One region of the Agrobacterium sp. 5Ca50 genome, then DNA from elsewhere that is predicted to be linked to it. Evidence: predicted binding sites of a transcription regulator. Region 1 holds the regulator's gene; each other region holds the start of a gene.
What was found. The regulator LexA, encoded in region 1, represses DNA repair genes until DNA is damaged. The targets are predictions, from matches to a motif close to TGTTCNNNNTGTGTTCNG.

Region 1 (3,136 bases):
GACCTTCAAGCGTCAGGACGCAGGATACGCGGTGCTGGCGAATACGGTTGGCAATACCGGCCAACTCACCTTCTGTGCGCTCGCCATCCACAACGATATGGCCGAACTTGTCGGCCAGCGTCACAAAGTCCCCTTCAGGGTCAATAATGACCTGCTGAACCCAGGGGGCGGATTGTTCAAGTAGCCTGCGCAGCAGATGCGACTTTCCGGAACCGGAATTGCCTTGCACCAGCAGACGCGTGGCGAGCAATTCCTCAATGTCGAGTTTGGCAGCCTGCCCACCCGATAGCGTTCCCATGTCGATGCCGACCTGCAATGCCCTAAAACCTTATACTGTCAAAAATTGATGTTGAATGCCGACTCCGAACGAGCAGCGAACCCTCCCCATAACAGAGATTTCAACGCAATGCTTCCTCGTGAAGGTAAAAATGCACAGGGAATATGCGCTGCCAACCCAATCTGGTGGAGAGAATCAAACGAACCGAATCACAGCGCCTTACGATATCAGATTGATAGTGGTGCCGGTTGGCCGGCTATCGGGCGGTGTTGCGAGCCTCAGTTTCTGACTGGTCGTTTTGCCCCGAATTAAGGTAAAATCTTTTTAAAAACAGAACGATAGGCAGCGATTACACGTCTTGGCTGTTTTGAAAGAAAATTCACCGGCGCGGCGATTACGAAATATTAAAGCCTTGCGGAACACATATGGAACATATAGTGTATGTTCTGCATTTGTTTCGATTTTCATCAACGGTTGGGGTGCGACTTCATGCTCACACGCAAACAGCAGGAACTGCTTCTTTTCATTCACGAAAGAATGAAGGAATCCGGTGTTCCTCCCTCATTTGATGAGATGAAGGATGCGCTTGATCTCGCGTCCAAATCCGGCATTCACCGGTTGATCACAGCGCTTGAAGAACGTGGCTTCATTCGCCGCCTGCCAAACCGGGCTCGCGCACTGGAAGTCATCAAACTTCCTGAAGCCTATTCGCCAAGCCTCAAACCACAGCGTGGCTTCTCACCAAGTGTGATCGAAGGCAGCCTTGGCAAACCAAAACCGGTTGTCGCCCCTGCTCCGACCCCCGCGCCTGTCAGCGCCAATGATGGCGGCAGCTCGGTATCGGTGCCGATGATGGGACGGATCGCGGCCGGTGTGCCGATCTCCGCCATCCAGAACAACACACATGATGTGTCCGTGCCGGCTGACATGCTGGGTTCTGGTGAACATTACGCACTGGAAGTGCGCGGTGACTCGATGATCGATGCTGGCATCTTTGACGGCGACACGGTCATCATCCGCAACGCCAAGACCGCCAATCCCGGTGACATCATCGTGGCGCTGGTCGATGATGAAGAAGCGACCTTGAAGCGTTTTCGTCGCAAGGGTGCATCTATTGCGCTTGAGGCGGCAAACCCGGCCTATGAAACCCGCATCTTTGGACCTGACCGCGTCAAGATCCAGGGCAAGCTGGTTGGCCTGATCCGCAGATACCACTAAGCGGTCATCATCAGACCCATATCACTGCCAGATGACGCGCCAGCGCGTCATCGCTACTGTCGTCGGAAAACGCCCGACAAAACTAGCCTTCAGCTTACGTTAGTCTAGTGACGGTCCAGCAGTTGCGAGACATGCGGCGGTACTGCCGTTTCAAATGTCCTGCTGCGCCAGTTATAATAACGATGCATGGTCCATGGACGGTAGGAACCATAAATGGCAGCCGTCATCCTCTCTATCGGCAAATCCTGATTTGCGGCGGTTGTAGCCTCAGTTGAAAATGTGATCTCCAGCGATCCGGTGCGCCGCAATGTCTGGGCACTGAGCAAAAAGGCGCCGGAGCGGCAGGTTTCAAATGATGTGGGACGCGTGGTGATAACCACAGAACCGATGTCGCAGGCGAGACCAAGATATCTGTTATCCAGCACGGAAATCACCACCTGCCCCTTCGCTGATCTGGCGATACACCAGCTGTCGCGACGGCAGGTAAAGGCATCAGATGCGTTTGTAACGGCGGCAGACATCGCCTGCCTTTCAGTCTGAATGGTGTGTTCGTCCAGCATCGGCCGTCGTGATCGTGGTGGTGCGGCATCGGCATTGCCTGTCGTTCTGTCATTGGCATCGTCAGGCGATGGTTCTGGGGCTGGCAGTTCCTGCAGCATGTTTGGCCGAATATATTTGTCAGGTAAGAACAAAGCCCGCGCCCATTGGTCATAGATAAAGCCGGATGGGCGTTGGCTGGTGCTGGCAACCTGATCCTCGCCAACCAGTGCCATCAGTTTCCCGTCCTCAAAAACCACCAGATCGGGATTGTCCTGTTGCCGTGACAGCACAAACAGCACAAGGCCTGCCAGCAGGAACACAGCACTTACCCAAGCCAGTCGGGTGCGAAACAGTGTCAGCGCCAATAGGCCAAGCGTTCCGGCGCCCAGAAACCATTGATGTTGTCGTCCGACTCCGGCATCGCCTCCCCATGAGGCCACATAGGTGGCAATATCAATTGTCATCGCCATGCCGTAACCCATGACGGTCAGAAACGGCCCGTCCAGCCCGAAGGGCATCAGCAGCATGGCGATCAAGGCAGAGGGCATGACGATGAAAGACATCACCGGCATGGCGGCGAGATTTGCCGCTAGTCCATAGGTGGTGACACGGTGAAAATGCTCCATCGAATAGATGGCCGTGGAGACTCCGCCAATCAGCGAGGTCACGACAATACCGGCGCAGAAGCTGCCAAGGATGGAAGCACCCTTGAGGGCGATCGGCATATTACTTGGCCGGAAGGTTGCGCTGTCTTGTGCGGCGCGCCGCCGTGTCCAGAAACCATACGCGGCGACCAGCGCAATGGTTGCGGCAAAGGACATCTGGAAACTTGGCCCCATGACCTCTGACGGCGAAACGCAGATAATAATGATGGCGGAAATGGCAACATTTCTGAGGCTGATCGAGGGACGGTCAAACAGCACGGCGATCAGCATGATCGACATCATCAGCCAGGCCCGTTCGGCGGACACTGCAAACCCTGAAATCAGGTAATAGGCGAGCGTCATGATAAGGGCGGCAAAGGCAGCGATCTTCTTGACCGGCCGCCTCTCGGCAAAACCGGGAAAACAGCTGAGTGCCGTGCGCAAGCCAACGAAGAAT
Region 2 (3,136 bases), on a different replicon from region 1:
GGCACGATAACGGTTTCCCGGCTGATGGCACGCGCGCAGGCATGCGCGGCACCCCAGCTATCGGCGACGGCCACCCGGGCTGTCAGCTTTTTTGCCATGAACTGGTTTGCGATCTTCGTCACCATCGGCAGTTCACCACCCTGCAAGTGATCGGCACCCTCGGTGTCCATGACAATCCCATCTGCACCGTCGACTGCGACGATCGGGGAATAGAGCGTCAAAGCCCAAAGCGTGATCCGCTCCAGCGCCGCGGCGTCCGTACTCAAATCTGCATCGACCATCATCAGTCCGCGAAATAGCGCCTGCGCTTTGGCTGCCGACATGCCGACACGAACCCCTGCCCTTTTTGCAGCCGCATCGGCGGCCGACACCCAGCGTTTCGAGCCGCTTCTGGCAATCACGGCGATGGCCTGTTCAGGCGGAATAGCCGGATCGTCGCGGCGAATGCGATCGGTCGGCAGATCGGGTAGATAGATCGAGACGACCCTTGTCATCACACGCCCTCACGAGAAACTCAGCACACTCACCCGCTTTCACGCGCATCAACTCCACAAACCAACGCGGCCTGCCAACACCTGGAACCGGCAGTTCGTCCGACGGCATCACGCTCACCCTCCACCGGGTGGTCGAGGCCGTCGGCTGCCCGAAATCACTGGCTTCCGTCTGTCGCCTCCAGCGGCGAACAGCCAGTGCCATCGTGCCGGTACGCTCGGCCGCGAGCTGCAGTCGGCGCGAGCCGACCATCGGCAAACGGACGAGTTCACCGACAACGGCGCCGAGGCCTCCGAAGGAAAGCCCCTCCTCCATATTGGCAAGCACGTCCTCCTCCTTGTCGGACTCGACAAAGATCACCCGATCGGCATGCAGGTCGACCTGCGCCAGCGCCGGGAAAAACAGATCCGGTCGTGTCAGGCACCAGACGATCGGTCCCTTCGTGCGTGCCGCGATGCCCGCCACGAAAAGAGCAGCGGCCGCACCATCGACAGTCCCCGATCCACCTCCGGCAAACTCATGAAGCGCACCATAAGCCAAGCCGCCGCCCGGCAGGGCAGCATCCATTTCGGGCAGGCCAAAAGACAGGCAGCCGGCTTTTTTCTCCGTCGTGGTTTCGAGCGACGCGATGCGCTCACGCAGATCAGCAATCACACCGTCTGACACCCTTGGGGCGCGGGCAGCAGTCATCGTTCACGGCTCCCTTCAAGGTCGTGTTGGCAGGCCGACATCATGTCGTGCAAGTGTAGATGTTCTGTTTTTGTTCCTGCGCAAGAAAAGAGTCAAGGCAGCGAATTTGCTTAAAGGCTATTCCAAACACTACAAATTAGAGAATCTGCATGAGAATCAGCTGCGTAGCGACAACAAAGAAATTTTGACCCTTCCGGCGCTGCCCGGTGGATAGCGGGGACAACATGTAGATCGTCACAATGTCCTTAAGGTTTTTCTGTTGAACTGGTGGCATGACGAAGCCTCCGAGATCCAAACCGCTCCTTCGTGATACCGAAGGAACTGCTCGCTCGATGCGCGAAAATCCAAGACAAGGCCAATGCCAACGGCTGAGAAAAGCGTCCATGATCGCGGGAAGCCAACTGAGATGACAATTCACGCGATGGCCGACCCGTGATTTTCAATCGCTACACCACCTATCGGCCCGGCCTTTTCGCCCGCCTGCTTCCTTCCGGCAGATGGAAGCTCCGGCTAGACGTACTGATACTGACAGCATTCTCCCATCCGTTCGATCTCACAAAGCTTTGCGTAAGGCACCATTCCCTGCCCTATTCACTGGGACGTACGACTAGTGAGATCTCACCAGCTTCGATTTCAACCTGTGCGGCGAGCCCACAAAATCTCCCGAACGAATTTAGCTTGGGGCATGCCTCCTCCGGGGCATCGGGTCCCCCCAAGGCTTGGCGTCCCCAATCTACTCAATTGCCGTCAACAGCCGGTCGAGGCTGTTTCTCGCATCGCCATAGAACATGCGCGTATTGTCCTTGTAGAATAGCGGGTTCTCGATGCCGGAATAGCCGGTGCCCTGGCCACGCTTCGATACGAAGACCTGCTTTGCCTTCCACACCTGCAGAACCGGCATGCCAGCGATCGGCGAGTTCGGGTCCTCTTCGGCGGCTGGATTGACGATATCGTTGGAGCCGATGACGATAACAACGTCGGTATTGGGGAAATCGTCGTTGATCTCATCCATCTCCATGACGATGTCATAAGGCACCTTGGCTTCCGCCAGCAGCACGTTCATATGGCCCGGCAGACGGCCGGCGACCGGGTGGATGGCAAAACGCACCTGCTTGCCGGCGGCCCTCAGCTTGCGCGTGAGCTCCGAGACGACCTGCTGCGCCTGGGCCACCGCCATGCCGTAGCCGGGCACGATGATGACGCTGTCGGCTTCGTTCAGGGCGTTGGCGACACCTTCAGCATCGATGGCGATCTGCTCGCCTTCGATTTCCATCGCCGGACCCGTCGTGCCGCCGAAACCGCCGAGGATGACAGAGACGAAGGAGCGGTTCATCGCCTTGCACATGATGTAGGAGAGGATCGCACCCGAAGAGCCGACCAGCGCGCCGGTGACGATCAAAAGATCGTTGCCGAGCGAGAAACCGATAGCGGCGGCAGCCCAGCCCGAATAGCTGTTCAGCATCGACACGACCACCGGCATGTCGGCGCCGCCGATGCCCATGATCAGGTGATAGCCTATGAAGAAGGCGAGAAGCGTCATCAGGACCAGCGTCCAGATGCCGGCACCGTTGAAGAACATCACCATGAGGATCAGCGAAGCGATGGCCGCGCCTGCATTGAGGAAGTGGCCGCCGGGCAGTTTCTTCGCCTTGCCATCGACCTTGCCGGCAAGCTTGCCGAAGGCGATGACCGAACCGGTGAAGGTCACGGCGCCGATGAACACGCCAAGGAAAACCTCGACCTTGAGGATGGCGATTTCCACCAGATCCTTGTGTGCCAGCTTATCGGCAAAGCCCGCCAGTGTCGAAAGATCACCGCCTGCGCCCTTCAGGGCTAGAACCGTGCCGAGTTCCAGTTCGGCATTATAGCCGATGAACACGGCGGCCAGACCGACGAAGGAATGCAGCGCCGCGACAAGCTGCGGCATGTCCGTCATCTGCACGCGGGCAGCGAC
Region 3 (3,136 bases), 450 kb from region 1:
GAGTCGCTGATGGGCAATCTGGAACGCGGCAGCCATTTGCGGGTCTTTTGGCAAAAAGCGCGGGAAAGACGGCGTGCCATGAAACGCCCTGCCCGTCACGTCCTCAATCACCTCCTGCAACAACTCCATGTCGGGATAGATCATCCGGTAGCGATAACCTTCACCTCCCGGTGCACCATCATGGATCTGGCCGGGATTGATCAGGTAAAGATTGCCGGGACCAGTCTGCTCTCGGGTGCCATTGATCGTCGATATCTGCGAGCCGGATTCGATGGCGCCAATGCTGAAGGTCTCATGCGCGTGCGGGGAATATTCATGCGTCAGGAAAGTCGCGCTCAGGCACTCCATATGCCGGAACCGCCTGTCGCGCCAGAAACGCGTGGTTTCCGTCGTGGCAAGCGGCATATCGTCAAGGGCCTGTTTCTGCGAAACGCTGTGCATAGTGAAAGAATAAAGCAATCCGTCATTACCGTCTTGAACAAAAGTGATAGGCTTTGGCTCAAATAGTTTTTGAGCAGCATTGCGAGACAGCATGACCGATTTCGACGATAGCCTTTCCGATTATGACGAATTCGAGCATGCGCCGCTGCGGCTGACTGTTGATCTCGGTGCACTGGCGGATAACTGGCGCGACATGAAAAAACGCTCCGGCAAGGCGCGGACCGCCGCCGTGGTCAAGGCTGACGCCTATGGCATGGGTATCGAAGATTGCGGCACCACGCTGTACCATGCCGGGGCGCGGGACTTTTTCGTGGCAACCGTTGCCGAAGGCGTGACACTGCGTCCGCACGCTCCGGAAGCACGTATCTTCGTGCTGTCAGGCATCTGGCCAGGACAGGAAGCGCATTTCTTCAACAATGATCTTGTGCCTGTCGTCGCGTCGGAAGAGCAGTTGGCTTTTTGGATGTCGACGCTTGCCGAACGGGGTGATCATCCCTTCGCCCTTCATGTCGATACCGGCTTCAACCGTCTTGGATTGCCGCTGGATGAGGCGCTGTTTCTGGCTGACGATATCTCGCGGCCAGCCAGCTTCGACCCGGTTCTCGTGCTATCGCACCTCGCATCGGCGGACACGCCCACTTCCGCCATGAACAAGGCACAGCTTGAATCATTCCGTAAGGTTAGCGCTGCTTTCGAAGGTGTCGAATCAAGCCTTTCAGCTTCTGCTGGAATATTTTTGGGTCCAGACTATCACTTCGATCTGACCCGTCCCGGCATCGCGCTTTACGGCGGCGAAGCCGTCAATGACGTGGATAATCCGATGCGCCCGGTCGCCAAGGCGGAAGCGCGCATCATTCAGGTGCGTGAAGCCGGTGAAGGACAGACCGTCAGCTACGGTGGCACTTTCCTGCTCAAGCGCGCCAGCCGCCTTGCCATAGCATCAGTCGGTTATGCCGACGGTTATCAGCGTTCGCTTTCCGGTTCCGGCATTCCTTTGAGGGAAATGGGTTATGGCGGCGCCTATGGTTTCATCAACGGCCACCGGGTCCCGGTTGCCGGTCGCGTGACCATGGACCTCACCATTTTCGATGTCACCGATGTGCCCGAAAATGCCGTGCGCGCTGGAGATTACATTGAACTGTTCGGCCCCAATGTACCGGTGGATGAGGTCGCGCGTGCGGCAGGAACCATCGGCTATGAAATGCTGACCGGCCTTGGTCTGCGTTATGAGCGGCAGTATTTGTTCGACGGCGAATAATTAAAACCGCACCGCCTTTAAACAACAGGCTTGCAAAGCCGACGGCAGGCGTTTATCCCGGCATTAAGTTCTTTATTTGTTCTCATTCAAGATACTGCCGGGAGCCACAACCGCATGGCCAAGACCAAAACCCAATTCGTGTGCCAGAACTGTGGCACGGTGCACACCCGCTGGGTTGGCAAGTGTGAAGGTTGCGGTGAGTGGAACACCATCATTGAAGATGACCTGATGGGTGGCATCGGCTCAGGGCCGGGCAAAACACCCAAGAAAGGTCGTCCGGTCGCTTTGACTGCACTATCAGGGGAATCGGAAGAAGCGCCGCGCATTGCAACCGGCATGGACGAGTTGGACCGCGCAACCGGTGGCGGTTTCGTCCGTGGCTCGGCAGTGTTGATCGGTGGCGATCCCGGTATCGGCAAATCGACGCTGCTGATGCAGGCCGCCGCAGCCCTGTCGCGACGCGGCCAGCGTATTATTTATGTCTCGGGTGAAGAGGCCGTGGCACAGGTTCGTCTGCGTGCGCAGCGTCTGGGCGCGGCACAAACCGACGTGCTGCTGGCGGCAGAAACAAATGTCGAAGATATTCTGGCAACCATTTCCGAAGGCAAGCGCCCGGATCTGGTGATTATCGATTCTATCCAAACCCTGTGGAGCGACACGGCCGATTCGGCACCCGGTACAGTCACCCAAGTGCGTACCGGCGTACAGGCGATGATCCGTTTTGCCAAACAGACCGGTGCCGCCATGGTGCTTGTTGGCCATGTGACCAAGGAAGGCCAGATTGCCGGTCCGCGTGTTGTTGAACACATGGTGGATGCGGTGCTTTATTTTGAAGGCGACCGCGGTCACCACTACCGGATCTTGCGGACGGTGAAGAACCGTTTCGGACCGACGGATGAAATCGGCGTGTTCGAAATGTCCGACAAGGGACTGCGGGAAGTTTCCAATCCATCTGAGCTTTTTCTGGGTGAACGCAACGCAAAAGCCCCGGGCGCTGCGGTTTTTGCCGGCATGGAAGGCACCCGCCCTGTGCTGGTTGAAGTGCAGGCGCTGGTGGCAGCCACGTCTCTCGGCACCCCGCGCCGCGCCGTAGTCGGTTGGGATTCGTCACGCCTTGCGATGATATTGGCGGTGCTGGAAGCCCATTGCGGGGTGCGACTTGGTCAGCACGATGTGTACCTGAATGTCGCTGGCGGTTACCGCATCTCGGAACCGGCCGCCGACATGGCTGTGGCTTCCGCACTGGTTTCGTCGCTTGCCGGTCTTGCCCTTCCGGCCGATTGTGTTTATTTCGGCGAAGTCAGCCTGTCAGGAGCGGTAAGACCCGTTTCGCACACGGTGCAGCGGTTAAAGGAAGCGGAAAAACTGGGCTTTACCCAGGCACTGCTTCCGACAGCATCGGCGGAATTGCCTAAAACCGGCAACGGCCGATGGGCA
Region 4 (3,136 bases), 770 kb from region 1:
AGGATCATGCACAGGCTCGTTCACGCGAACATGAGTGGCTGGAAATTGGTCTAGGCGCACAAATCCTTAAAGACCTCGGCATTAGTTCGATCAAGCTCTTGGCTAGCCGCGAGCGTCACTATGTTGGCCTTGAGGGTTTTGGTATCAATATCTCAGAGACCGAAATCTGCTGATTGCAGAGTTTTAGATTACCGGTGAAAGGGGATCAGTTCCCTTTCCAGCCCTCCAGATAATTGACGCTCTCGACACCGGTAAATCGTGCCAGCCGTTTCAGCTCGGCATCCAGCTTGTCAAAACGCCCGGCAGAACCGCGTACACCCGGCTCCAGCCACAAGCGCTTTACGTCCAACGTTCCGCGCTTGCGATCCGCCTTCATATCGATGCGGCCGATCATCTGGTCCTTTTCCAGCAACGGAAACACGTAATAACCGTATTGCCGTTTGGCTTCGGGTACGAACACTTCGATACGGTAGAAAAAGCCAAACAGTCGTTCCGCCCGAGCGCGGTCGCGTAGCAACGGGTCGAAAGGGCTGAGGACACGAATGCCACTTGGCGGCTCAGGCACTGCCTGCAAATCATCCTCAATGTCGCGGAAGGCGACACAGGCACGCAGTTTTTTACCATCAGCTGACGCAAGGATCACATCGGTCAATTCATTGCGGTGGCTGTCAACCCAGGCCTTAGCTTCCTGCGGTGTCACGATATCCCAGAAGGCAGCGATTTCGCCCGAGGTTGCAAAACCAAGCCGTTTGAGTGCCTCGCGGCAGGCCCAGTCAAGAAACGCATCATGATCGACATCCGATTCGTGGTGATCAGGGTGTAATACCCGTTCCGTCAGATCATAAACCTTCTGGAAGTTCACCCGGCCAGAAATCGACAGCTTGCCGGTATGCCACAGAAATTCCAAGGCAGTTTTGGAAGGATGCCAGTTCCACCAACCGCCCGACTTATGATCCTCGGCCTTCACGTCACGTGACATGACCGGACCGTTCTCCACAATCCGTGCGTAGGTTTCGTCAACAGCCTGACGGAACCCCTCGCCCTGCCATCTGGTCCAGCGCTCAATCATACCCGGTTCGCGGCGGCGGAAACGGTGTTTCCAATAGGGAAAAAATCGAGACGGCAGAATGGAGGCATCATGCGTCCAATGCTCAAAAAGCAACCGATCCTTTTCCAGAAGTTCGGTCAGATGCTTGGGTTTGTAGGTGCGGTTGCGTGAAAAGATGATCTGATGGTGGGCGCGCTCGACGGTGGCGATACTGTCCACCTGAACGAAGCCGATATTATCGACAAGCTGCAACAGGCCCTGTTTGTCCATGGCACGTGCAGGCGCGGCACAAAGCCCCTGCTTTGCCAGAAACAACCGTCGTGCCATCTGATTTTCAATCTCAATCGCCATGGTCGAAACGTTAGTGCGATAAAATCTGAAAATCAATGTTCTTTTTTTGTTCTTAATCATCACCCCTGCTGAACCCTTTACAGGTCCGTTCAGATGCTCCACACGTTCCGCGTAAGCTTGAACAAGAATGATCGTATTTCAGGAGACGTGGCGGTTGGACATCTGCTTTAACCAGGCGGGCGCACGGTTTGAAAACCGCACTGCCCTTCACCCTCTGAGCCTGACGCTGAAAGAACACCGTATCGGTATTATCGGGTTGAATGGTTCCGGCAAAACCACCTTTGCTCGCATGATCAACGGATTGACCAAACCAACAAGCGGCACCGTCACGGTCAACGGGCTCGACACCGTCAAGGATGATGTCGCCGTTTTGCGGCAGGTCGGCTTTATCTTCCAGAACCCGCAAAACCAGATCATTCTGCCCGTTATTCGCGATGACATTGCTTTCGGATTGAAAAACCGCGGACTGAGCAAGGCGGCATTGGATGCCGCAGTTGAAGCCGTTTTGCAACGTCTTGGCATCGAACATCTGGCAAACCGTCGCGCTCATGAGATTTCCGGTGGCGAGTTGCAGCTGGTGGCTCTGGCCGCATTGACCATAACCGGCCCACAAATCCTGATCATGGATGAACCGACCAACCAGCTTGATCTGAAGAACCGTGCGCTTGTGGAAAAAACAATGGCTGGGCTGGAGCAGGACTTGATTGTCATCACCCATGATCTTGCCCTGCTGGAAACTTTCGATCGTGTGCTGGTATTCAATCAGGGTAGTCTGCATGCCGATACGTCACCTGCTAATGCCATCAGCCTCTACCGCGAATTGGCCTTGTCATGAGAAGCCTGCACGTTGAGGGAACCGGCTGGCTTTACCGTTTGTCGCCACGCATCAAACTGATTTCGCTTGCCCTGTTCAGCATTGCACTTTTCATGACGCGCGATCCCTTTCTCTTAGCCGTCGGGCTAATGGTCGGTGGTGGCGTGTTGTGGCAGGCACATCTGGGCTTGAAAGAAACCCTATCGCGGCTGCGGCCGGTCATGCTGACGATTACGGTAATCGCCTTGTTTAGCTTCGTGTTTGCCTCACCGCTGGAAGCCACCATTGCCCTTTTTCGTCTAACTGCGCTCACGCTCTTGGCAACCGCGATAACGGCAAGTGTCAGTATCTCGCAGTTCATGGACGAAATCACGCTTGCCATTCGTCCGCTGGAAAAACTGGGACTGGCCAAGGCTGCTGACATCGGCCTTGCGGTTGGGCTGGTTATTCGTTTCGTACCAGAGGTCGTTCACCGCTACGAGTTGTTGCAGGACGCCCATCGGGCACGCGGGATACGGGCGAAATTGCACACAATCCTTGTTCCGCTGATTATTATGACGTTAAAGGATGCGGATGCGATTGCCGACGCCATTGACGCGCGCGGTTTCAGAGGCCAAACCTCATCTCCTGATATTTTGAGGGGAGACTAAACCCATGAAGACCCGTGACCTCGTTCTTATTGCGTTGTTTTCAGCGATCATCATTGCGCTTGGATTGCTGCCGCCAATTCCGGTCGCCATTATCCCCGTTCCAATTACGGCGCAGTCTCTCGGTGTGATGCTGGCCGGTGTCGTGCTTGGCGCAAAACGTGGCACGCTGGCCGTGTTGTTGACGATCCTGATTGCCGCCATCGGCCTGCCGGTGCTATCGGGCGGTCGCGGAGGTCTGTCGATTTTCAACACGCCGACAACTGGTTATCTGAT

Region 2: ACZ5FM_RS27175 (ImuA family protein) is a predicted target of LexA. The motif match lies at 1,243-1,260, and genes of this name have one in related genera.
Region 3: radA (DNA repair protein RadA) is a predicted target of LexA. The motif match lies at 1,766-1,783, and genes of this name have one in related genera.
Region 4: ACZ5FM_RS02430 (energy-coupling factor ABC transporter ATP-binding protein) is a predicted target of LexA. The motif match lies at 1,436-1,453, and genes of this name have one in related genera.

Annotation. Positions count from the first base shown of each region.
Region 1 covers NZ_AP026438.1:1,280,269-1,283,404, reverse strand. The annotation lists gene ACZ5FM_RS06080 (ATP-binding protein) at 1-316, opposite strand, end outside; gene lexA (transcriptional repressor LexA) at 767-1,495, shown strand; gene ACZ5FM_RS06070 (ComEC/Rec2 family competence protein) at 1,600-3,136, opposite strand, start outside.
Region 2 covers NZ_AP026441.1:94,521-97,656, forward strand. The annotation lists gene ACZ5FM_RS27170 (Y-family DNA polymerase) at 1-494, opposite strand, end outside; gene ACZ5FM_RS27175 (ImuA family protein) at 415-1,182, opposite strand; gene ACZ5FM_RS27180 (NAD(P)(+) transhydrogenase (Re/Si-specific) subunit beta) at 1,916-3,136, opposite strand, start outside.
Region 3 covers NZ_AP026438.1:825,881-829,016, reverse strand. The annotation lists gene ACZ5FM_RS03985 (AraC family transcriptional regulator) at 1-405, opposite strand, end outside; gene alr (alanine racemase) at 533-1,699, shown strand; gene radA (DNA repair protein RadA) at 1,814-3,136, shown strand, end outside.
Region 4 covers NZ_AP026438.1:513,111-516,246, reverse strand. The annotation lists gene ribB (3,4-dihydroxy-2-butanone-4-phosphate synthase) at 1-173, shown strand, start outside; gene ACZ5FM_RS02435 (winged helix-turn-helix domain-containing protein) at 206-1,399, opposite strand; gene ACZ5FM_RS02430 (energy-coupling factor ABC transporter ATP-binding protein) at 1,554-2,234, shown strand; gene ACZ5FM_RS02425 (CbiQ family ECF transporter T component) at 2,231-2,863, shown strand; gene ACZ5FM_RS02420 (biotin transporter BioY) at 2,868-3,136, shown strand, end outside.